One region of the Streptococcus sp. CF8_Ac1-9 genome, then DNA from elsewhere that is predicted to be linked to it. Evidence: predicted binding sites of a transcription regulator. Region 1 holds the regulator's gene; the other holds the start of a gene.

Region 1 (11,098 bases):
GACATAAGAGCCGATCGGCTGTACAAAGAGGATCAAATCCCATTTTTCTTTGGAGAGAATACTGACAAAGAGGTTATCGAAGGTATCGGTCATGCTGGTATCCTGACCTTCGACCTCCATGTAGTAGTCGTAATAACCCTTGGTTACCAGGGAATTGGTATCGGCGATGACAAGGCCTCGATTGGCACTACTATCGATGAGCTTAGAGGTTTGATCATACTGTCCTAAGAGTAGGTAATAGTAATCTTTTGGCGTGAGCTCATCATCTCGAACATTGTTCTTGATCTGGTATTCACGGGCATACTCTAGACTAACAGGTGCATCGTAAAAGCGGGCTAAGTCCTTTGCAAGGGTCGTTTTCCCGTTGCTGGCGCTCCCCATGATCAAGACTTTTTTCGTGAACTGGCGACGGAAGGGCTGAGCGATGTATTTCCAGTATTTGCTTGGATTTTCCCGGATCATGGTAGCAGAGATCCCGAAGCGGCGCTCTTCTAAGTGAACTTCAAACCCTCTAGCTTCCAACTCTTCCTTGTAGGCTTTCTCCCCTACATAAAAGATCAACTCTTCTGTCTCTGTTTGATACTGGATGGTGTCAAGGGCTGTTTGTAACCAAGGCTCCCAGCCCAAGGGATAACGAGGAAGTTCTGTTTCATCTAGCTTATAGACTTGGGTCAACTCATCATTAGAGAAGGCTTCCCGGATATAACGGAAGCGTTTTTGTAAGGTCAATCCCACTTCTTCGCCACGGTCCCCTTCATAACCAGATACGATGACACGAACGCGATCACACTGACGCTTGGCCCGCTGGATCAGGTCAATATGCCCTTGATGAAGAGGCGCAAAGGTTCCAAAAACCAGGGCAATTCTTTCTTTTTTCATATAAACTCCTTTTTATAATTTTTTATAAATAGATTTTCTTTATGTTTTTATTATAAACTATATTTTCTATCTGTCAATAGTTTTTTATAAAAAAATATATTTTTCTTCAAGTCAACAAAAAAAGATCTGAAAAGAGAAGTTTCTCCTTTCAGATCTTTCGAATTTTATTCACGAGTGAGGGAGTGGCTGACACCATCTTTCAGAACCGTCACACTAGATACAGAGCCATCTTTTCCAACTACGATATCTAGAGTCGCTGCAGACCCATCGCCTGCTGAGAGATTAGCATGGTAATGACCATCATCCAAGGTATAGTTATAAGCACTGATACCATAGGCTACGGGTTGGCCACCAGGAAGTTGGATGGTCACTTGACCACCTTGGCCAATAGTGACTCCAGTGTCGCGTTTGTCAGACCAATTTCCAGCTGCAGCAGAGAAATCCCCTGCTGCTACAGAATAGACTCCCTTGTATTGGGCATTCTCCGTAGCAGAAGCTTGCTTCTTAGCATGGGCATGACCGTCTTCTAGACTTGGCAATTTTGCTTTCGCTGGTGTTGCTGGAGTGGCTACTTCTTTTGTTTCTTTTGTTACGGGTGCTGCTGGTGTCGCTTCTTTAGCTGGAGCAGGTGTTTGACTAGCTGCAGCTTGGTTATTTTTGCTACCAACAGTATGACTTTCTTCTGATTTGCTATCAGAGGATGAAGAGGCAATTGGATCTTTACTAGTGATCACTTTTTTCTTAGAAGAAGAACTTGTTTGTTTAACCTGACTGGTCTTTGAACTGCTTGCTTCTGAAGTTTTTTCTTCTTTATTCCCGCCACAAGCTCCTAGGAAAAGACTAGCTGTAAGAGCTAGCGCTGCTAGGGAAATGATTTTTTTGTTTTTCATAACAGAACCTCTTTTGTAACATTTGTAATATTTTGTAACATTATTGTAACACTGTTATATGAGGCTGTCAATAGTTTCTCAAATATTTTTCTAATTTGAAAGAAGTTTTAGGTAAGTTCCTAAACTTTGCAAAAAAAAGCCGGACATACTGTCCAGCTTTTCTTATTTATACACTTCTTGATAGAATTCGATCTTGTCTCCTTTTTTAACGGTGGTTTCAGCAGCACCTTTTGGAGCCATCTCGCCATTGATCTTGTACATCCAGTAAAGACCTTTGGATTCGTCTTGGCTGTGACCGTCAATCGAGGTGATCATGCCATTTTTTTCTTCAATCTTGTAGTTGGCTTTGAGCACTTTCATGAGGTTGCTCTCTTCTGCTACTTTCAAGGTTTTCGATTGCGCTTTTTGACCTTCTGGCGTCACGCTAATCGTAATCGAAATTTCGTTTTTCTTGGCAACTTCTGTGCTAGAAGCTGTTGGTTGATGGTTTGTGCTATGAGACGAAGCGCAACTCGCTAAAAGAAGAGCTGCAAGTAAGGTCATTAAGCTAGAAATGGTTTTTTTCAACATAAAATCTCCTAAAGATTTGATAAATAATGGGATAGAAAATGATCGTCGACAGAGCATGGGCAAGGTTAAAACTAAAACCATTGACCAAAGCATAGGTCCACCAAGGAATATGGTATATCAAGGCATAAACACTATCGATCAAGACCCCATAAGCAAAGGACAGTAGGCCCACAAAAAGGATCTGAAGGACAAAGGGCAACCACTTGTAACTGATGCGCCAAATGAGCATCAAACAGCCAAAGGCGACAATCTGAAAGAACACAATCAAGCTCATCCCCAGGAAAAAGGCAGAGACAAACATGGTGATCATCATCACAAGAAAAGCAAAGCTATACCCTTCAAATATCACCAAGAGAAAAAAGACAGCAGAAATAGGTTGGACATTTGGGAAAGGGGCAAAAGCCTGACGTAGAGCGACACAAAGGGCCGCCAAAAGCGAAATACGGGTTAATCGCTGAAGCGTCATGACGTCCTCCTAGACAATCTCGAACTTGATCGTTCCAGCTGTCGTTCCAACCTTGATCGTTTGCCCTTCTTGGGCTTGACCTTTCAGCAATAGCTCTGCTAGTTGATCTTCCACTTCGGTCTGCAAGACACGACGCAGTGGGCGAGCTCCCATTTCTGGATCGTAGCCTTTGGTTGCTAGCAACTTGAGCGCTGAAGGCTGGAATTTGAGGGTCATGCCTTGTTCGGCCAAGGTCGCGATGAGCGGTTTGACCATGACTTTCACCACCTGCTGCATGTCCTCGCTGGATAGGCTATGGAAGACCACCTTTTCATCAATCCGGTTGATAAACTCTGGACGATAGGTCTTCTTCAACTCTTCAAACATGCGTTTTTCCATATTGGCTTGGTCAAAGCGGATATCTTTGGCACCAAAGCCAACTGTCTTATCATCCCGAAGGGCTGTTGCTCCCAGGTTTGAGGTCATGATGATAATGGTATTGGAGAAGTCGATCTTCCGGCCTTTGCTATCGGTTAAGACTCCGTCATCCAAGACTTGCAAAAGGACATTGAAAATATCTGGGTGGGCTTTTTCCACCTCATCAAATAAGAGAACTGAATACGGTTTGTTGCGGATTTTTTCTGTCAACTCGCCTCCTTCTTCGTAGCCCACATAGCCTGGAGGGGCTCCGTTGAGGCGGCTGGCCGCGAATTTTTCCATGTACTCACTCATATCAAAACGGATGAGGGCCGATTCATCATCAAACAGAACTTCTGCCAAAGCTTTGGCTAACTCTGTTTTTCCGACACCGGTAGGTCCTAGGAACATGAAAGAACCGATCGGACGTTTATTGCTACGGATACCTGATTGATTGCGTCGAATAGCCCGACTGATACTCAAAACCGCTTGGTCTTGACCAATCACGCGCTTGTGCAATTCTGCTTCTAAGTTGAGGTACTTCTTGGCATCGGTTTGGGTCAGTTTTTGAGTTGGAATACCAGATAATTGGCTCAAGGTCACCAAGACATCTTGGTCAGTGACTTCTTTTTTGTAGACAATGGGAGTGGCCTCTACTTCTAAGAGTTGGGCTGCTTTCTTCCACTTGCCATCCATCAAGGCCTGATCCAAGGCGGTCAACTCTTCTTTTACGTGACCGTTGGAATCGCGGTTTTGTACAGTAGCTGCCGCTTCATCCAAGAGATCAATGGCTGAATCTGGCAATTGACGGCTGGTCAAATAGCGGTGGGCATATTTGACAGCTGTTTCGATCGCTTCATCGGTAATGGTCACATGATGATGGTCCTGATAGGTCTTTTTCAAGCCTTGGAGAATTTGGATGCTATCTGCAACACTTGGCTCTTCAATGGTGACTTTTGCAAAACGCCGAGAGAGGGCTGCGTCTTTTTCGATATGCTTTTGGTACTCATCTTGAGTCGTTGCCCCAACTGTACGCAAGGTTCCCCGTGCCAGTGCTGGTTTTAGAATATTGGCTGCGTCTAAGGTCGAATCAATACCGGATCCTGACCCCATAATAGTATGCAGTTCATCGATAAAGAGAATCACGTGACCGTCTTCTTCGATGTCCTGGATGATATTGTTCATCCGTTCTTCGAAGTCCCCACGGAAGCGCGTCCCAGCAACGACATTCATGAGATCCAATTCCAGAACACGCATCTGCGCGATTTCAGCTGGTACATTGCCACTAGCGACACGCTGGGCCAGACCTAATGCAAGGGCTGTTTTTCCGACCCCTGCTTCTCCCACCAATACAGGATTGTTCTTCGTCTTGCGGCTGAGGATTTGGATCATGCGTGAAATCTCTGCATCCCGGCCGATCACAGGTTCAAGCTGGCCTGCACGCGCCATTTCTGTCAAATCACGGGTATAATCTTCAAGACCTCCACTGGTGCTTGGTGGCATGCCCATCATATTTCCCATGGTTTGTCGGTTAGGGTTTTGAGCCCGATAAAGACTCCGAATGGCTTTGATATCGTTCTTGTCCCAGCCTGCCTTGTCTTCTAAATTCTTGCGAAGGGAGGCAATAGGAACTCCCTTGTCTTGCTCTGTAAAGGCAAAGCCAGCAAACTCCATGACTTGGCTAGCCAAGGTCCCACGGTCTGCTAGAAGAGAGAGGAGCACATGCTCTGTTCCCAAGGTCTTGGCATGAAGGACCTGGGCAATCTCTCTTGCGTGTTTCATAATGGCTTCCATCCGATAAGAAAATGGGAAGATTTCATACCGATTGTCGCTTTGAAAAGCTTGGCCTGTGATATGCTCCGCTGCATCCTGAAACTCATCGATCTGCATAGGATAATCGTTCAGTACAGAACCTGCCACGCTATAGGGATTATTGGCCATAGCCGTCAGGAGATGCCAAGTATCTAAGGTATGCCCCTGATAGTGGCCTGCTAGTATTTGGGCCGCTTCTATACTTTCTAACAGTGCTGTTGAATAGTTCATCTAGTCGGTATTTCCTTTTCTATCTACTTGTTGAATGATTTTTTTCAGCATCGTTGCTCGTAGGATAAGAGCATCTCGACCTAGGACCTCATCGGAGGTTGTCGCAAGCAAGAGCTGAGTCTCACGTTTTGTCAATAATTTTTCTTCATAGAGCATCTGGAGGATATCATTGAAGACCTGCTGGCTGATGGTCTCTCCAATATTGGCTGCCAATTCTTGGAGCATCTGATGATGATCTGAAAACTGGACCTTGCCAATGCGGATATAGCCACCACCACCACGCTTGCTCTCTACAATATAGCCTCGGCTCTCGGTAAAGCGGGTCTTGATAACATAGTTAATCTGACTGGGTACGACCTGAAAGACATCGGCCAACTCACTTCTTTTGAGCTCTGCCATGCCAGCTTGAGCCAGCAAGGCCTTGATATAAGCTTCAATGCTATCAGATGTGTTCTTATTTGCCATGATGCTCCTTTCTGGCTTGTTTTTTTCTAGATGGATGCTCTGCTCTTTGGCCCATAAAAAATAGCCTTGGAGTGTTCCTTCTCATCATTGACCTTATTTGACTATTATACAATTTTTACGGCTGTAAATAAAGCAAAGACTCCATGGAAATAGGAATCTCTTAAGAATACAAAGCAAAAGAGGCTAGTGAGAACTAACCTCCTATGCGAAGAATGAACTACTCTTTGCGACGAGCGAATTTGGCGCCTCCGCCCAAGAATCCTAGACCAAGAAGGCCTAACCAAGCAAACAATCCACTTTCTTTTGTACCGGTTTGAGGTAGTTTTCCTTCCGATTGTAGAGAAGGACTTTCAACACCTTCTTTTTCCGGATGGTCTGAAGTCAAAACAGAAACTGCTTCTGGGATTTTCGGTTGAAAGAGAACTGGTCTTTCTTTTTCTTTTTTGTCTTCAGCTTGAGAAAGAGTCGCAACTTCTGGTTGCACCTTACTTGGAGTGACAGGAGTGGTTGGAGTCGGCATATCAGCTATCAACGGACTTTCTTCCGCTTCCTTCGTTCCGACTTCTGTGATCTGGTCCTGGGCCTCCACTTCGACAAAGGCATCGACTTCTGTCCGAATTTCTTTGCCTTCTTCTTGTCGGACCTCAATCAATTTCAATCGGCGTCCGACCTTCCCTGCTTGAAGGATCCGGCTCTCGCCCTTGGCCAAGTCCTTGTTCTCACGCGTTTGACTCTCAAATGGAATCTCCTCTGTTTCGATGAGAAGTTCTGGCTTTTCAAGAATCAAATCCCGAACACCTTCTTCTGGCCGTGTCTGCGTCAGCGGTTCATAATTGCGAGCATCTTCCAAGATGGTTTCAAGGGCTTCGACTTGATTAGCTGCAGCAACCAAATCTGGTTGCTCTTGATCCAACAACTGAGTCAAGTCCGTCAATTGACCTTGAACCGTTGGTTTAAGGTCTGCTTTCAAGCGATCCAGAGAAGTAGCCTTGATCTTTTCTACTCCTTCTCTGATGATCTGTTGCAGCTCCTCTTGACTGAGCAACTGGCTATCTTTCCCTGATAGGATAAATCGGTCTACTTGGATAGCTCTAGATGACTGAGGATCATTGAGGGCTGGATCCAGATGCAAGCGTAGCTGGTGGTAGCCTTTTGCTAGGCCTTGCAGATTGACCAAACTCTGGTCGAGCTTGCGTTGATCTCCGTAGCCACTGAAATAATGATCGCCGTCGATCTCATAATCATGGCCACGCCCTTCTTCGAAGGCCATTTCTTTCCCATCCAAAGTGACGCTGTAGAGACCATGGCTTGGGTCGACCACTCCTCGGCCCTCCACGCCGGTGCCCTTAAAGGTAATGGTCACTTCAATGTGTTTCTTGCCTTCCTCATCGGTCACTTGGTTAAAGCTGGACCAAGATTCTGTGCCATTTGAAAAGTCTTTGTTGTCCGTCTCATGGTGCCAACCCTCACTGTAGTGCAGTTTTGGATCTTGGTCATCTACTTCTTTGCGATTTTCTGGAAGCAGGTCCTCGTTCATCACTTGGACTGTCAGTTCTGGAATAAAGCCGACCAGACTTCCTTGATCCGGATGCAACAATTTGACCTTAAAGTCATAGACATCGGTCGCTTTTCCTGCAAAATCAAGGGTTGGAACTTGGACTGTTTTTTCTGTCTCGCCATCTGCGAACTCAAGGGTGACGTTGGTATCTTTGTAGACCTTACCATGAACCCCTGTTCCCGGCTCTGTGATCAATTTCAGACTGGCACTTCCTTTAGAGCCACCTTTTCTCTTGACGACGACTTGCGCTGGGTCGCCTTTTTTAACAGCTAGGGTTGGCTGAGCAAACTCAAAGAGACCCTTTTCTTGGTTATTGAGAGCATAAATCCCTTCCGTTGCGATCGCATCTCCCTTGCTATTGACCAAGGTCAAGGTATGAGATCCTGCTGCCAAGTCCGGTGTTTCATAGACCTTTTGGCTGCGTTTACGGCTTGGGCTTTGGGTATTGACGGTCGCTAGTTTTTGACCATCGACATAGATATCCATTTCCCCATGACCAGGGTCGACAGTTGCGACCACATAGGCTTTGGTGCCTTCAAATTGATAGGTCACCGAAGCTCCCTTTTCCTTGGTCCACATAGAGGTACCTCGAACACCTTCTCCCTCTTCATTCCACTGACCATTGGCCCGCTCAGCAGTCCGGTCAGAATGATAAGTCAAACCAAGCGGATAGCCATCGGTTTCTTCAATGCTGGCTGGCGTCTTATAGACAGAGACTCCGTTCAAGATTGGAGTAGCTTGGGCATCGGTGATGGACACCCGGATATAGCGACTATCAACAGGTTGCCCTTTGATCAAACGGCGGTATCCTACGGTTGAACCAGCTCCAAAAGGAACCCATTGCCCATTCACCGCCACATCAATGGTGAAGCCAGAAATCCGTTGGCCTTTCTCGATGGTTTCTTTGAGCTCTACCACATCAAAATGCTGTTCTTTTCCAAGATCGAGGACAAAAGATCCGGTCTTGGCATCATCTGCAGGGGCCCAACTGGTCTTTTCATCGCCATCTGTCAAATGGCTAGCCTTGTAGAGCGGATTGCGTCGTGTTGAGTCAGCTTCTACCAAAGCTCCTGCCACATAGTTCACACTGTAGAGTTGGTCCAAGGTCTGACGGAATTCTTTCAAACGGGCTACATCAGCATCCGCAAATTTCCCATCTTGATTGGGTGGAATATTAAGCAAAAGCGGGGTTCCACGGCCGACTGATTTGAAGTAAATGTCCATCAATTCGCGCAAGGACTTAGGCTCTTGGTTGTCATGGTAGAACCAGCCGGAGCGAATGGAAACATCCGCTTCTCCCACTGAGTATTGCTTCCCTTCTGGATCCCCGTGATTGAGGTAACTATTGGATGGATTGTTGCGGATCTTATCCGGATTGACCTTATGCCAAACTGGATCTCCAGCGATTCCCTTTTCATTTCCGATCCAACGAACATTGGTGGGCTCAGCTGAGAAAATGGCAATGTCCCCTTGGGCCTTACGAATGGCATCAAACCACTTATCGAAGGTATAAGTGACTTTTTGAGCCCCATCGCCACGCGCTCCATCCATCCAGACTTCTACGAACTTGCCCTTGTTTCCATATTTTGGATCTTCAAGGATTTCTTTGAGCTGGTTGAGATAGTATTCGTTGTATTGGTCCTCTGTATCCACATGGTATAGTGGGCTGTGAGCATCCCAAGGCGAGAGGTAGACCCCCATGTCCATGTCATACTTGCTGGCAGAAGCAGAAACCTCGGCTAGGATATCGCCTTTTCCTTCCTTCCAACCACTTTTAGCAATGGTATGGTCGGTGTATTTAGAAGGGTACAAGAGGAAGCCATCGTGGTGCTTGACGACCATGATCGTCCGTTTAAAGCCCGCGTCTTTCAGGGTTTTGATCCACTGATCGGTATCCAGATGCTCTGGATAGAAATAATAAGGGTCTTCTTGCCCATCTCCCCACTCACGATCATAGTAAGTATTCATCCCAAAGTGGATGAAAGCTGCTAGCTCTTCGCGGTGGTATTGCATCTGAGCCTTGCTTGGAAGTGGTCCGTAATCCGCAATCTCAGTCTCCTCATCTAGAGAAGTGGCTGGTTGAGTGGCTTCCGTCCCTTGGCTGGCTGTGCGATTTTCTTTCTCGCTAGTAGCTACTGAGGCATGCTCTAATTCTTCTTGGTGCTCGTTCACAGTTTTCTCCTCCTTTCCTTGATCTCCTGCATTGCTTGTTTCAACCCGTTCTTCACGTGGTTCACTATTCTCAGCTTGTTCCTCTGCGTAACTGGTAGTAGCTCCTAAAAAACAAGTCGTTACGACTACCGAGCAGACGCCTACTGAGAGCTTGCGAATGCCAAATCGATTTTTCTGATCAACTAATCTTTTTCCCATATTCTATTCCTTTATGTCACCAGGTAAAGAGGGTGGGGCTTCCCCATCCTCCTTCTTTTTACCTGTGAACTTTTCACCGTTTTTTGCTAGTTTCTCTAGCTGTTTTATTTGGCCTTTTTGGCTCTTTTTTTCTGATCGTCCAGCACAGCACTAGCAAGGCCTGCTGCTAGGATTCCAGCAACGAGGCTTGCGACGCTTTCTTCCGTTCCTGTATTTGGTAATCTGCCTTCGGAAACTGGAGCAGCTGAAACTGCTGGTGTTTGAGCTGTTTTCTCGACTTCCTTCCCTGCTGCATCTGTCCCTTCCTGACGTACCGCTTTGACCTCAAGAGATGCTTGAGGAGTTGCAGTAGCTACTGGTCCTTCTGAACCTTGAGGACGTTCTGGATTCGGAAGCGGTTGTGGTTGTGGTTGCGGCTCTGGTTGTGGCTCTGGCCGCGGTTGCGGCTCTGGCTGTGGTTGCGGTTGTGGCTCTGGTTGTGGCTGAGGTTCTGGCTGTGGCTCTGGTTGTGGAGTGTCTGGAAGTACTTCTTTAGTGCCCACCTCTGTAATTTCTGCCACTGGATCTAGCTCTACAAAGGCATCCAGTTCCTTCCGGCTTTCCACACCATTTTCTTGAGAAACTTCCACCAAGCGCAATTTGCGGCCTTTTTGACCTTCTTGAACCACACGTTTCTCACCTTTTGGAAGATCCGCATTTGGACGTTCTAGGCGTTCAAAATCCATCTCTTCTGGCTCAATCACCAACTCTGGTTTGGTGTGGACCAGATTCTTAACCCCTTCTTCGGGAATGGCTGAGCCTGTAGGTGCTTTTGCGGATAGAGAAAGTTGATATACTTTTTCGAGCTTGCCATCTTCTGAGACAACCTTGACAAGAACCGGAGCATTGGCACTTTTAGCATCGATGACCGTAACGGCTGTTCCATTCTTGCCTTGTGCTGAAACGATTGGACGTTCTCCCTCATACTCTAGATGATAATCTGTCACATCTGGTTTAAAACCTTCTAGGTCTTTGCCATTCACTTGGATCGTAACGTCAGTTGTTGCCTGAGCCTCTTCTGTTGGGGCATAGGCGCTCAATTCAATGATTCCAATTCCTTTAAGATTTTCATCACGGACCATTCTTAAACGGATGGCTTTCGTTCTGGTTTCGTTGAAGCTGAGGTTAGAGATATAACCAGGCTCAAAGGCATAATCCAAGCTATACGGGATTTCTTCCCAGTTTGAGGCTTGGTTAAATGGATGATCTGGAAGATTTTTCAAATTGCCGTAATCATCTGGGACATCAAAGTCTGGACCAATGTAGCGTTCAAGAACAGTTTTCGTTGGCAGACCTGTTTCCTGATCTGCAAAGAAGTCGACCGCTACTTTATTGACCAATCGCTCTGTTACCTGGCCATTTTTCTTGAAGATGAGACCAGCAAATACTTCAGTTTGATCCGGTTCTCTCTTCCAGTTAGTC
Region 2 (11,098 bases), on a different contig from region 1:
GGTATCTGCTTCTTTTTCCAAACCAAAAATCGCTAACAATTCAAGAGCTTTCGCTTTCAAAGCTTCTTCATTCTTGTAATAGCTTGGCAAGCGGAAAAGACTCGCAAAGACATGTGGTTTATGGTGATTAGCAAAGGCAATCAAGACATTGTCCAAAACGCTCAAATCTTTAAAGAGACGAATATTTTGGAAAGTACGTCCCAGACCACCTGCAGCGATTTTATAGGGTGCTTTACCATTTAGCAACTGACCATCTAAGGTAATGGTCCCTTCACTTGGTTCATATACCCCTGTTAGGAGGTTGAAGAGGGTTGTTTTCCCGGCACCGTTGGGTCCGATCAAACCAACCAATTCCCCTTCATTAAGTTCCATGGTCACATCCCCAACGGCTGTCAAACCACCAAAGTTTTTTGTTAAATTTTTTACTTCAAGAAGTGCCATTAGTTAGCCTCCTTTTTTGAGAGTAGTTTTTTCAAGCTGAATTCCCATGTTCCAAGAAGACCACCTGGACGGAAGATCATCACGAGAATCAAAGCCAATGAGTAAATGATCATACGGACACTTGAGAAGTCTTGAAGCACCATGTTCAAGATACCTAAGACGATGGCTGCTACAACTGTTCCTGACATTGATCCTAAACCACCAAACACGACAATGATCAAGACATTAATGGTATTGGTGAAAGAGTAATCTTTCGGAACAACAGAGCCGATAAAGCCGGCTTGGAGAGATCCAGCAATCGCCGCTGTGATCGCACCAAATACAAAGGCGATGACTTTGACCTTGGTCGTATTGATCCCAACAGATTCTGCCGCGATTTCGTCTTCACGAACAGAAAGGGTAGAGCGTCCAATTGGACTGCGTAAGAAGTTAATCGTAAAGATCGTTGTAATCACAACAAAGAGGTAAACCAATTGCCAAGTTGTAAAGGCTGGCAAACCAAGGATCCCAGCAGCCCCATTGGTGAGAGTACCACCATTAACGATCAAGATCCGGATGATTTCAGAAACCCCAAGTGTCGCAATCGCGAGGTAGTCCCCTTTCAAACGAAGGGTTGGAACCCCAACGATCAAGGCAACGACACCAGCAATCAAAGCACCTAAAACCATCGCGCCAAAGAAAGCCCCATAGGTTGGTGATTTGGAACCGAGAATAGCTGCAGAGTAGGCACCAATCGCCATAAATCCGGCATGGCCGAGTGAGAATTGACCTGAGAAACCAACGATGAGGTTCAAGCCAACTGCAAGGATAATATTAATTCCGATTTGTTCTAAAATTTGGATATAGAAGAGGTTGAGCACACCCGCTGCAACCAAGACTTGGATCAAGGCAAAACCTGCGACCAAAAGACCAAGCCAGACTAAATTCACTTTTAAATTTTGTTTCATGGCTTACACCTTCTCTTTCACATTTTTACCGAGGATACCTGCTGGACGGATGAGCAAGATTACAATCAAGATGGCATACACAATGGCATCACGGAAGTCTGAAAGACCGATCGCTGTAGCGAAGGTTTCCAACAAACCGATAACAAATCCACCTAGGGCAGCACCTGGAATGATTCCGATTCCTCCAAGAACCGCTGCGACAAAGGCTTTGATCCCTGGTGTCATCCCCATCAAAGGCTCGATCGAGTTGTAATACAAACCAATCAAGACACCACCAGCACCTGCCAAGGCTGATCCCAAAGCAAAGGTAAAGCTGATCGTACGGTTTACGTTAATCCCCATCAATTGAGCAGCATCACTATCGACAGATACAGCCCGCATGGCTTTCCCCATCTTTGTCTTTTGAATAATAAATTGAAGAGCGACCATCAAGAAAACAGACACTCCCAAGATCATCAACTGAATATTGGAGATTGAAATAGGACCGAAGTTGTAACGAACTGTTTTAATCACTTGCGGGAAGGAACGGGTATTGGCCCCTACGAAGAAGACCATCCCATATTCAAGCAAGAAGGAAACCCCGATGGCTGTGATCAAGGCTGCAATCCGAGTCGAATGACGAAGCGGACGATAAGCCAGGTATTCAATTACAACCCCTAAAATAGCTGTCCCAACCATGGCTAGGAGCAAGGCTACAAAGAAGTTCACTTTCCACGAGTTCAATAAGAAATATCCCATAAAGGCACCTACCATGTAGATATCCCCATGGGCAAAGTTGATCAATTTGATAATTCCATACACCATGGTATAACCAAGGGCCAAGAGTGCATAGACACTTCCCAAGATTAGACCGTTCACTAATTGCTGGAGCATTTGAACCATCCTTTCTAACAATAAAGAGCGAGGCCAGGAATTTTCATTCTCCCAGCCTCTTGTACAAACAACAAATGATAATTATGGTTTAACAGACTCAACAGATTTGACTTTACCATCTTTCAAGCCAATCATAAGAGCTGATTTAACCGGGTTGTGGTTCTTGTCAATTGACATTGTACCAGTCACACCTTCCAAGTCTTTCAACTTCGCAAGGTTATCTTTCAATTCGACAGAGTTCTTAGCACCTTTAGATGCTTCGGCAACCATGTAAACTGAATCATAAGCCAAAGCTGCGAACATTGAAGGTTCTTCATTGTATTTCGCTTTGTATGCTTCTACGAATTTCTTGGCTTTATCAGTCATTTCACCTTCAGTAGAGAATCCAGCTACGTAGTAGATGTCTGTAGCTGCAGCAGGTGTTGCTTGTTCAACGAATTTAGCATCGCTAAATCCATCCCCACCAATGATTGGTTGTTTGATTCCCATACCACGCGCTTGGTTTACGATCTTACCAGTTTCTGTGTAGTAACCTGGAAGAACAATCGCATCGAAGTCTTTATCTTTGATTTTTGTAAGGGCAGCTTGGAAGTCTGTATCCTTAGATTGGAAGGTTTCTGTTGCTACGATTTCACCTTTGTAAGATTTCTTGAAGGCTTCAGCAATCCCTTTAGCATAGTCAGATGAGTTATCGTAGTAAAGAACGACTTTCTTCGCTTTCAAGTTATCCGTTGTGTATTTAGCAATGATTTGTCCTTGGAAGCTATCGATGAAGGTAGCACGGAAGAGGTAATCTTGACCTTTTGTCAAATCATCTTGAGTTGCAGATGGTGTAACCAATGGAACACCTGCTTTACCAGCATTGGCAACCGCTGCTGCAGTAGCACCTGAAGTTGCAGGTCCTACAAGAGCGTTCACTTTTGATTGAGTGACAAGGTTTGTAGTGACTGTAGCTGCTTCAGCTGTTTCAGATTTGTTATCTTTATCTGTGACAACAATCTTCTTACCGTCAGCTCCACCCTTAGCGTTGATTTCATCAACGGCCAATTGAGCACCTTTTTGTTCAGCGCTACCGTAGGCTGCTACTTCACCAGTTTTTTCAAAGTTAAAACCGACTTTTAATTCTTTGCCGATTTCGTTACCAGTTGTGTTTGAACCTGAAGTAGAAACTTCACCACAAGCAGCAAGAAGAGCGACACTTGCAATGGTTAAAAATGAAAGAGCAAATTTTTTCTTCATTTGTAATGATCTCCTTAAATGAATCTTAAATTAAATACATTAAGAATATACCGAATTATCTGACAATTGTCAATAAAAAAAACGCAATCCATCAAATGATTGCGTTTTCTAACCTTCTGTGACCACAGATGGGGTCTCCAATCGTTGTAAACTTCCTACAAAATCTGTATCTAAATCTTTGAGATGGCAAGGCAAGACCTTTTTGACATAACGTTCTTTCTTTAAGTCTTCCATGACTTGATCAGCCTTGTCACTGTCCACATACAATTGGACATAACGGCATTTCTTAGAATGGTACAAGACATCTCCGACTGATTGTAATTTTTTCCCATCTCGATTGTAATACAATTTTACAATCAAGCCTGTTCTTTCTTGTTTTTCAAACATGGTCAATCCCTTTCTCGTTCTGTTACTAGTATATCAAATTTCAAGAAAAAGAACTACTCTTTTATGAGAGCAAAAAAAGAGAGTGGGACAGAAATCGGTAATTCGTTAGAATTCGATTTCGTCGTCCCACCTCCGCACAGTTGAGTATGGCTGTAAAAGCTGATGAAATCAACGTAGTAGAGCCCACTCAACCACTGCGTTTTGCTCGACAATCCAAAAATAATTGAGAGGCTAGGACTTTTGTCCCAGCCTCTTGACGGACCTTCCCATAGGATGGTTTAGTCCAATTTATTATTGGCCATGATTTCATCAATAAAGCCATATTCAAGTGTTTCTTGCGCGCTCATCCAATTGTCACGTTCCGCATCAGCATGCACTTTTTCAATGGATTGACCTGAATTTTCCGCAAGGATTTTTTCCAAGTTGTTCCGTGTTTTGAGCAAGTGTTCTGCTGCGATCGCCATATCGGTTTGTTGGGTACCACCACCAGTACCACCCATTGGTTGGTGAATCATGTACTCGGCGTTTGGCAACATGAAGCGTTTGCCCTTCGCACCGCTTGAAGCGATAATTGTTCCCATAGATGCTGCCATCCCCATAACAATGGTTTGGACATCTGACTTGATAAAGTTCATAGTATCTACGATGGCAAGACCTGCTGAGACAGAGCCACCTGGGGTATTGATATACATATAGATATCTTTTGTATTATCTTGGGCATCCAAGAAGAGCAATTGAGCGATAATGGAGTTAGCCATTTGGTCCTCAACTGGTCCTGTTACCATGATAATTCGATCTTTCAACAGACGGGAATAAATATCGTAAGAACGTTCTCCACGACTGGTTTGTTCAATAACTACTGGAATCATCTATTCTTCTCCTTTAGTATCCATTCATTCTCACGATTCGTGAGGTTCAAAGTATATGTGCTATTATAAACAAATGGTCAAAAAAGGTCAAATCTTAAGCACCTTTCGTACGAATCATGAATGGCTTCTTATTTGGTACCGAATAAACGGTCACCTGCATCTCCAAGACCAGGAACAATGTAGCCATGTTCATTCAAATGATCATCGAGGGCTGCTGTAAAGATATCAACATCTGGGTGAGCTTCTTGAAGAGCTTTCACCCCTTCTGGCGCTGATACTAGGCAGACAAACTTGATATGGCTAGCGCCACGTTTTTTCAAGGAATCAATCGCTAGAATAGCGGATCCACCCGTAGCAAGCATCGGGTCTACTACAAAGATACGACGTTGATCAATATCTTCTGGCAATTTCACCAAGTATTCAACTGGTTTCAAGGTTTCTTCATCACGGTACATCCCGATATGGCCAACCTTAGCAGCTGGTACCAAACTCAAGAGACCATCAACCATCCCAATCCCTGCACGAAGAATTGGGACAATAGCCAATTTCTTCCCTGCGATTTGTTTTTGAACGGTTTTGGTAATAGGAGTTTCAATCTCAACATCTTCAAGAGGCAATTCACGCAACACTTCGTAGCCCATCAACATAGCAATTTCATCTACCAATTCACGAAAGGCCTTCGTAGAGGTATCCGTGCGACGGAGAATAGACAATTTGTGTTGAATCAGTGGATGTGTAATAACTTCTAATTTTCCCATTTTGAGATCCTTCTTTCTAAGCTGTTATTATTCAAAAAAGAGCTATGATAAAAGCGGAGTCAAGCTCTACTCTTTCTTTCAGTCCCTCTTTGATACTCACAGCACATGGAAATCTTCATTTCCAACTTTACATTCCTCTTATTATACCAAATTTTACCAAAAAAAGAGAGCCCTTACACTTAATTTTTTAAGTTCGGACTCACTCTTTCTATCAATCAATTACAACCATTCTTTGTATTTCTTAATATAGATACGTTTGACAACCGTCACACTCAGCATATAGAGGACGATAATAGCAAACAATAGAACAAAGTACAATCCATTTAGTTGGCTCAACTTCAAGATAGAAGCCAAAGGACTATATGGAAGGGAGGTTACAAAGAAGGCTGCTGCTAGGGTCGTCACCACGACTGAGAAGGCTGGACGACTTTGGATAAATGGAAGTTTTGGTGAACGCAACATATGAATAACCATGGTTTGAGACCACATAGATTCAATAAACCATCCAGTTTGGAACACCATGATAAAGGCTGCTGCATCTGCTGCTCCATGGTTGTAGCCATGACCTAAAATCATTGGGACAACAAGGAAATAAAGAAGCATGTAGGTAATAATATCAAAGACAGATGAAATTGGACCAATCCAGGCCATAAAGCGCATGATGGAGTTTGCTTCCCAGATACGAGGTTTCTTGAGGAATTCCTTGTCGACATTGTCAAAAGGAAGGGCGATACAAGAAAGATCATAGATAAGATTGAGCACAATCAAATGAACGGGAGCCATTGGAAGGAAAGGCAAAAAGATGCTGGCAAAGAGCAGAGAAAAGATGTTCCCGAAGTTAGAAGAGACCGTCATCTTGATGTACTTGGTCATATTGGCATAGACCTTGCGGCCTTCAACCAAACCTTTTTCAAGGACCATCAAGTCCTTATCCAGAAGGATGACATCTGCCGTTTCCTTGGCGATATCCACAGCGGTATCCACGGAGATCCCAACGTCTGAGACCTTCATGGATGGAGCATCGTTGATCCCATCTCCCATGTACCCCACCTTGTGGCCATTTTTCTTAAGGCTAAGAATGATCCGCGCTTTTTGATCGGGCGATAATTTGGCAAAGACTGTTGTTGTTTCCACAACTTGCGCTAACTCTTGGTCTGTCATCGTATCGATTTCGCTTCCCAAAAGAATCCGCTCGACATCTAGTCCTACTTTTTCACAGACAGCTTGGGTGACCTTTTCATTGTCGCCAGTTAAGATCTTAGTGGTAACCCCATATTCTGCAAGAGCTTTGATCGCTGGAGCTGCAGAAGGTTTTGGTGGATCAAGAAAGGCCAGGTAACCGGTTAGGATCATGTCTCCTTCATCTTCAACACTAAAGATTTCATTTTCGTCCAAGTCGGTTTTGTAGCTGACGCCCAAAACACGAAGACCTTGTTCATTTAATTGAGCGACCTCAGCGAGGACTTCTTGACGGACCTCGTCTGTTAATCGTTTGATATCACCCTTGTATTCAACATAAGTCGATACAGAGAGCATTTCTTCCAAGGCCCCCTTGGTCACCATGCTAACCACACCATCTTCATCTTTGACAATGACACTCATGCGACGACGTTCAAAATCAAAGGGCAATTCATCTATCTTATGGAAGGTTTGATCTAGATCGCGGACGATTTCATGTTTCTTGGCTTCTTTATGGGTTCGATTGATAATCGCCCGGTCCATCAAATTTTTTAGCCCGGTTTGGAAATAGGAATTCAAGTAAGCCCGGCGAAGGACTGATAGATCCAAATCGCCATGGATATCAAGCGGATACTCCAAAACGATTTCATCTTGGGTCAAGGTTCCTGTCTTATCTGTACACAAAATATCAATAGCCCCGAGGTCTTGAATGGCATTGAGTTTTTTGATAACGACTTTTTCCTTGGCCATGATGATGGATCCCTTAGCAAGACTCGCTGTAATAATCATCGGCAGCATTTCAGGAGTCAAACCAACCCCAACGCTGAGGGCAAAGACACCCGCTTCTAACCAGTCACCGTCTGTGAGGCCATTGATCACAAAGACGACGGGCACCATCACTAACATGAGCCGAATCAAGAGCCAAGAGATGGTATTCATTTCTCTCTCAAATGAGGTTGGTTCGTCATAGGTGTTGATGGTTTGCTCAATAGCGCCCATCATGGTTTCATCCCCCACGACCAAGACCAAGGCTGTCGCCCGCCCTGAGATGACATTGGTCCCCATAAAGGCCAAGCTTTCACTCTCCAAGAGACTATCTAAATTTTGACTGTCGGCTTTTCTGAGACAAACCTTTTCAACAGCATCACTTTCCCCTGTGAGGCCAGATTGTTGGACAAAAAAGTCACGAGAATCAATCAAGACCACATCTGCTGGGATCATATCGCCGGCACTCAGTTTGATCACATCTCCGACAACGATTTCATCGATCGGAATTTCTTGTTCTGATCCATCACGCAGAACGGTCGCTGTATTGACAATCATACGTGATAAGTTGCTGGCAGCTTTGTCGCTCCGCAATTCTTGAATGAAGCGGATCCCACCAGAAATCAAGACCAAGGTCACAATGATGATGGAGGTCGTTGGATCCTGTTCACCTGGTTTTGCTAGCCAGACATTGGTGATGAAGGAAACCAGCGCAATGACCAACAAAATCACCGTAAAAGGATTAATAATCGATTCATAGATCTTTTTGATCATGGAATCTTCTTGACCTTTTGTGATGACATTTTCGCCATAAATATCGCGGTTTTCTTCTACTTGATCGTCAACTAAACCAAGGGCACTGGTTTTGTAGTCGGCAAAGGTGCTTTCAAGTGGTTCTTGAAGAGCAGCAATGAGTCTTTCTTTATTTGTTTGCATTGGTATCTCCTTTTTCAATCAGGAGCCAATCACTTTTGGAGTCCCTACGACACAAATCAGCGATTGGCTGGTTCGGTGCGGTTCGGGATGATCGTCAATTTGTATCATAGCTCTCTCCTTTCTCTTTTCTTGGTAAGGCATAAAAAAGAGTCCTACCCTCGATCGGTAGGACTCATGAAACTCGTCATTAATTTTTCAATCAAAACTCTCAAAAAACTGACCGTCCAAGCTTTAGCTCCGCAAGGCAATGAAATGAGCTTAGTCTTGACCTTTGCGATCAGGACTGTTAACCAACGAGTAGTGTCTCCACTGCTTTGCGGTAGTCATCCGTATCCTTGTGGTAGCCTCACCTACCGTATTTCGAGTTTATTGTACTCCTTCACTTACAGAAAGTCAACACTTATTTGAGAAAAGTTTCCACCAAGCGTTTGGTGATTTCTTCAATGAGGGTGAAAGGGGCTGCTACATTGAGGCGAGCATGCAAGTTTCCTTCTTTTCCAAAATCTGTTCCACGGTTCAAAATCAATTTGGCTTGGTCATGAATTTTAGCATGCAGCTCATCATCGGTATAAGGATAGGCTGAAAAGTCCAACCAAAGAAGATAGGTTCCTTGGGGTTTCATGACACGGATTTTGGTCTTTGCATGCAATTCATCTACCACATAGTCGATGTGTTTTTCAAAGACTTGCTTGAGCTCTGTCAACCAAGGTTTACCATGGCGATAAGCCGCTTCTGTTGCAATATAGCCCAATCCTGAGATTTCATGTTGGTTATTGGCCAATTGCCGTTGTTTAAAAGCCGTACGAAGCTTTGGATTTTCAATGACCACATAGGAATTTTTTGTTCCTGCAATATTGAAAGTCTTGGTTGCACTGGTTAAGATCAAGCTGAAATCTTTAAAGCTTGGATCAACTGTGTTAAAGCTGGTATGACGGTGGCCAAACAAGGCCAAATCTTGGTGGATCTCATCTGAAACGAGAAGGACACCATGTTTTTGACAGAGGTGGCCGATTTTTTCCAAGACTTCACGATCCCATACACGGCCTCCAGGATTGTGCGGATTACACAAAACATAGAGTTTAACTTCTTGCTCCACAATGTCTTTTTCGAGCTGATCAAAATCAATTTGGAAAAGACCATCCTTTTCAACTAATGAATTTTCGATCAATTTTCGACGATTGAGTTTGACACTTCTGGCAAATGGAGGATAGACCGGCGTATTGATTAAGACAGCATCCCCTTCCTTAGTAAAGGCTTGAATAGCTGTTGAAATGGCTGGAACAACACCTTCGATAAAGACGACAGCTTCCTTGTCAAAGGAATAGCCGTGCTCTTCTTTTTCCCAATCAAGGATAGACTGGTAGAGGGTATCCGATGCGTAGGTGTAGCCATAGACCATTTGGTCCGCATAACCGATCACCGCTTCTCGTACTTCTGGAATGACATTAAAATCCATGTCCGCGATCCAAGCCGGGATGATTTCTGGATCTGTCTCTGTTTCTTTCCACTTGTAGGTATGGTGGGTCAAGCGATTCGGTAAAGTCGTGAAATCATATTTGGTCATCTTAAGCCTCCAATGCTTGTTTCAAATCTTCAATCAAATCATCCGCATCTTCGATTCCGATGGACAACCGAAGAAGATCATCTGTCAAACCATATGAATGGCGAACTTCTGCAGGAATGTCCGCATGAGTCTGAGTGGTAGGATAAGTGATCAAACTTTCAACTCCGCCAAGGCTTTCTGCAAAGGTGAATACTTGAAGGGAATTCAACAAGTTTGGAATTTTTTTCTCATCTTGAATTTTAAAGGAGACCATTCCACCTTTTCCAGTGTAGAGGACTTCTTTGACCTGAGGGGAGGTTTTCAAAAACTCGACTACCTTGCGGGCATTCTCAGTGGAGCGCTCCATCCGGATAGAGAGTGTCTTGAGACCACGGATCAAGAGATAGCTGTCAAACGGGGAAAGAACAGCACCTGTCGTGTTCAAATTGTAAAAGAGTTTGTCATACAGATCTGCATCATTTGTCACGACAACACCAGCCAAGACATCGTTGTGACCAGCCAGGTACTTGGTTGCTGAATGAAGAACAATATCCGCTCCCTCTTCAATCGGACGTTGATAGATAGGGCTATAGAAAGTATTGTCCACCACGACTTTGGCACCTTTTGCATGGGCCAATTTAGCTAAATGAGCAATATCAAATTCCAACATCAATGGATTGGTTGGTGTTTCAATATAGAGGACATCCACCGGATCATGATCTAGATGATGGATCAATTCTTCTTCTGTATTGGCATAGGTGAAAGTGAAACGACCTTCTTGCTCTTGTTGGTTAAACCAGCGGAAAGAACCGCCATAAAGGTCACGAACGGCCAAGACTTTTGAACCAACTGGAAAAATGCTAAAAGCTAGCACAATGGCTGACATTCCAGAACTTGTCGCCAAAGCATAATCTGCACTTTCGATAGCTGCCAAAGTCTTCTCAGCTGTTGCGCGTGTTGGATTTTTCGTACGGGTATAGTCAAAGCCTGTAGACTGACCAAATTCTGGGTGTTGGTAAGTCGTAGAGAAATGCAAAGGAGTCGTCAAAGCTCCCGTTGCTTTATCCGACTTGATTCCTGCCTGTGCCAAAATCGTATTGATATTGCGTTTTTTACTCATATTGCCCTCCGATAAACATTCAATCTAACTGCTTACTATTT

The links. The regulator CtsR, encoded in region 1, represses protease genes until heat stress. The targets are predictions, from matches to a motif close to TTGGTCAAAAAAGGTCAAANA.
Region 2: a site for CtsR is predicted at 4,830-4,850, ahead of NML76_RS05375 (ATP-dependent Clp protease proteolytic subunit). Genes of this name have one in related genera too.

What each region holds. Positions count from the first base shown of each region.
Region 1 is NZ_JANCOY010000004.1:44,668-55,765, forward strand. Features, by position in the region: gene NML76_RS07405 (AAA family ATPase) at 1-879, opposite strand, end outside; gene NML76_RS07410 (hypothetical protein) at 1,044-1,769, opposite strand; gene NML76_RS07415 (DUF4430 domain-containing protein) at 1,932-2,339, opposite strand; gene NML76_RS07420 (hypothetical protein) at 2,317-2,805, opposite strand; gene NML76_RS07425 (ATP-dependent Clp protease ATP-binding subunit) at 2,815-5,244, opposite strand; gene NML76_RS07430 (CtsR family transcriptional regulator) at 5,245-5,709, opposite strand; gene NML76_RS07435 (alpha-L-fucosidase) at 5,927-9,637, opposite strand; gene NML76_RS07440 (Ig-like domain-containing protein) at 9,742-11,098, opposite strand, start outside.
Region 2 is NZ_JANCOY010000002.1:406,601-417,698, reverse strand. Features, by position in the region: gene NML76_RS05400 (ABC transporter ATP-binding protein) at 1-441, opposite strand, end outside; gene NML76_RS05395 (branched-chain amino acid ABC transporter permease) at 441-1,388, opposite strand; gene NML76_RS05390 (branched-chain amino acid ABC transporter permease) at 1,392-2,261, opposite strand; gene NML76_RS05385 (ABC transporter substrate-binding protein) at 2,343-3,500, opposite strand; gene NML76_RS05380 (DUF2129 domain-containing protein) at 3,609-3,887, opposite strand; gene NML76_RS05375 (ATP-dependent Clp protease proteolytic subunit) at 4,166-4,756, opposite strand; gene upp (uracil phosphoribosyltransferase) at 4,885-5,514, opposite strand; gene mgtA (magnesium-translocating P-type ATPase) at 5,734-8,394, opposite strand; M-box (ykoK) riboswitch at 8,602-8,759, opposite strand; gene NML76_RS05360 (MalY/PatB family protein) at 8,795-9,958, opposite strand; gene NML76_RS05355 (cystathionine gamma-synthase) at 9,960-11,057, opposite strand.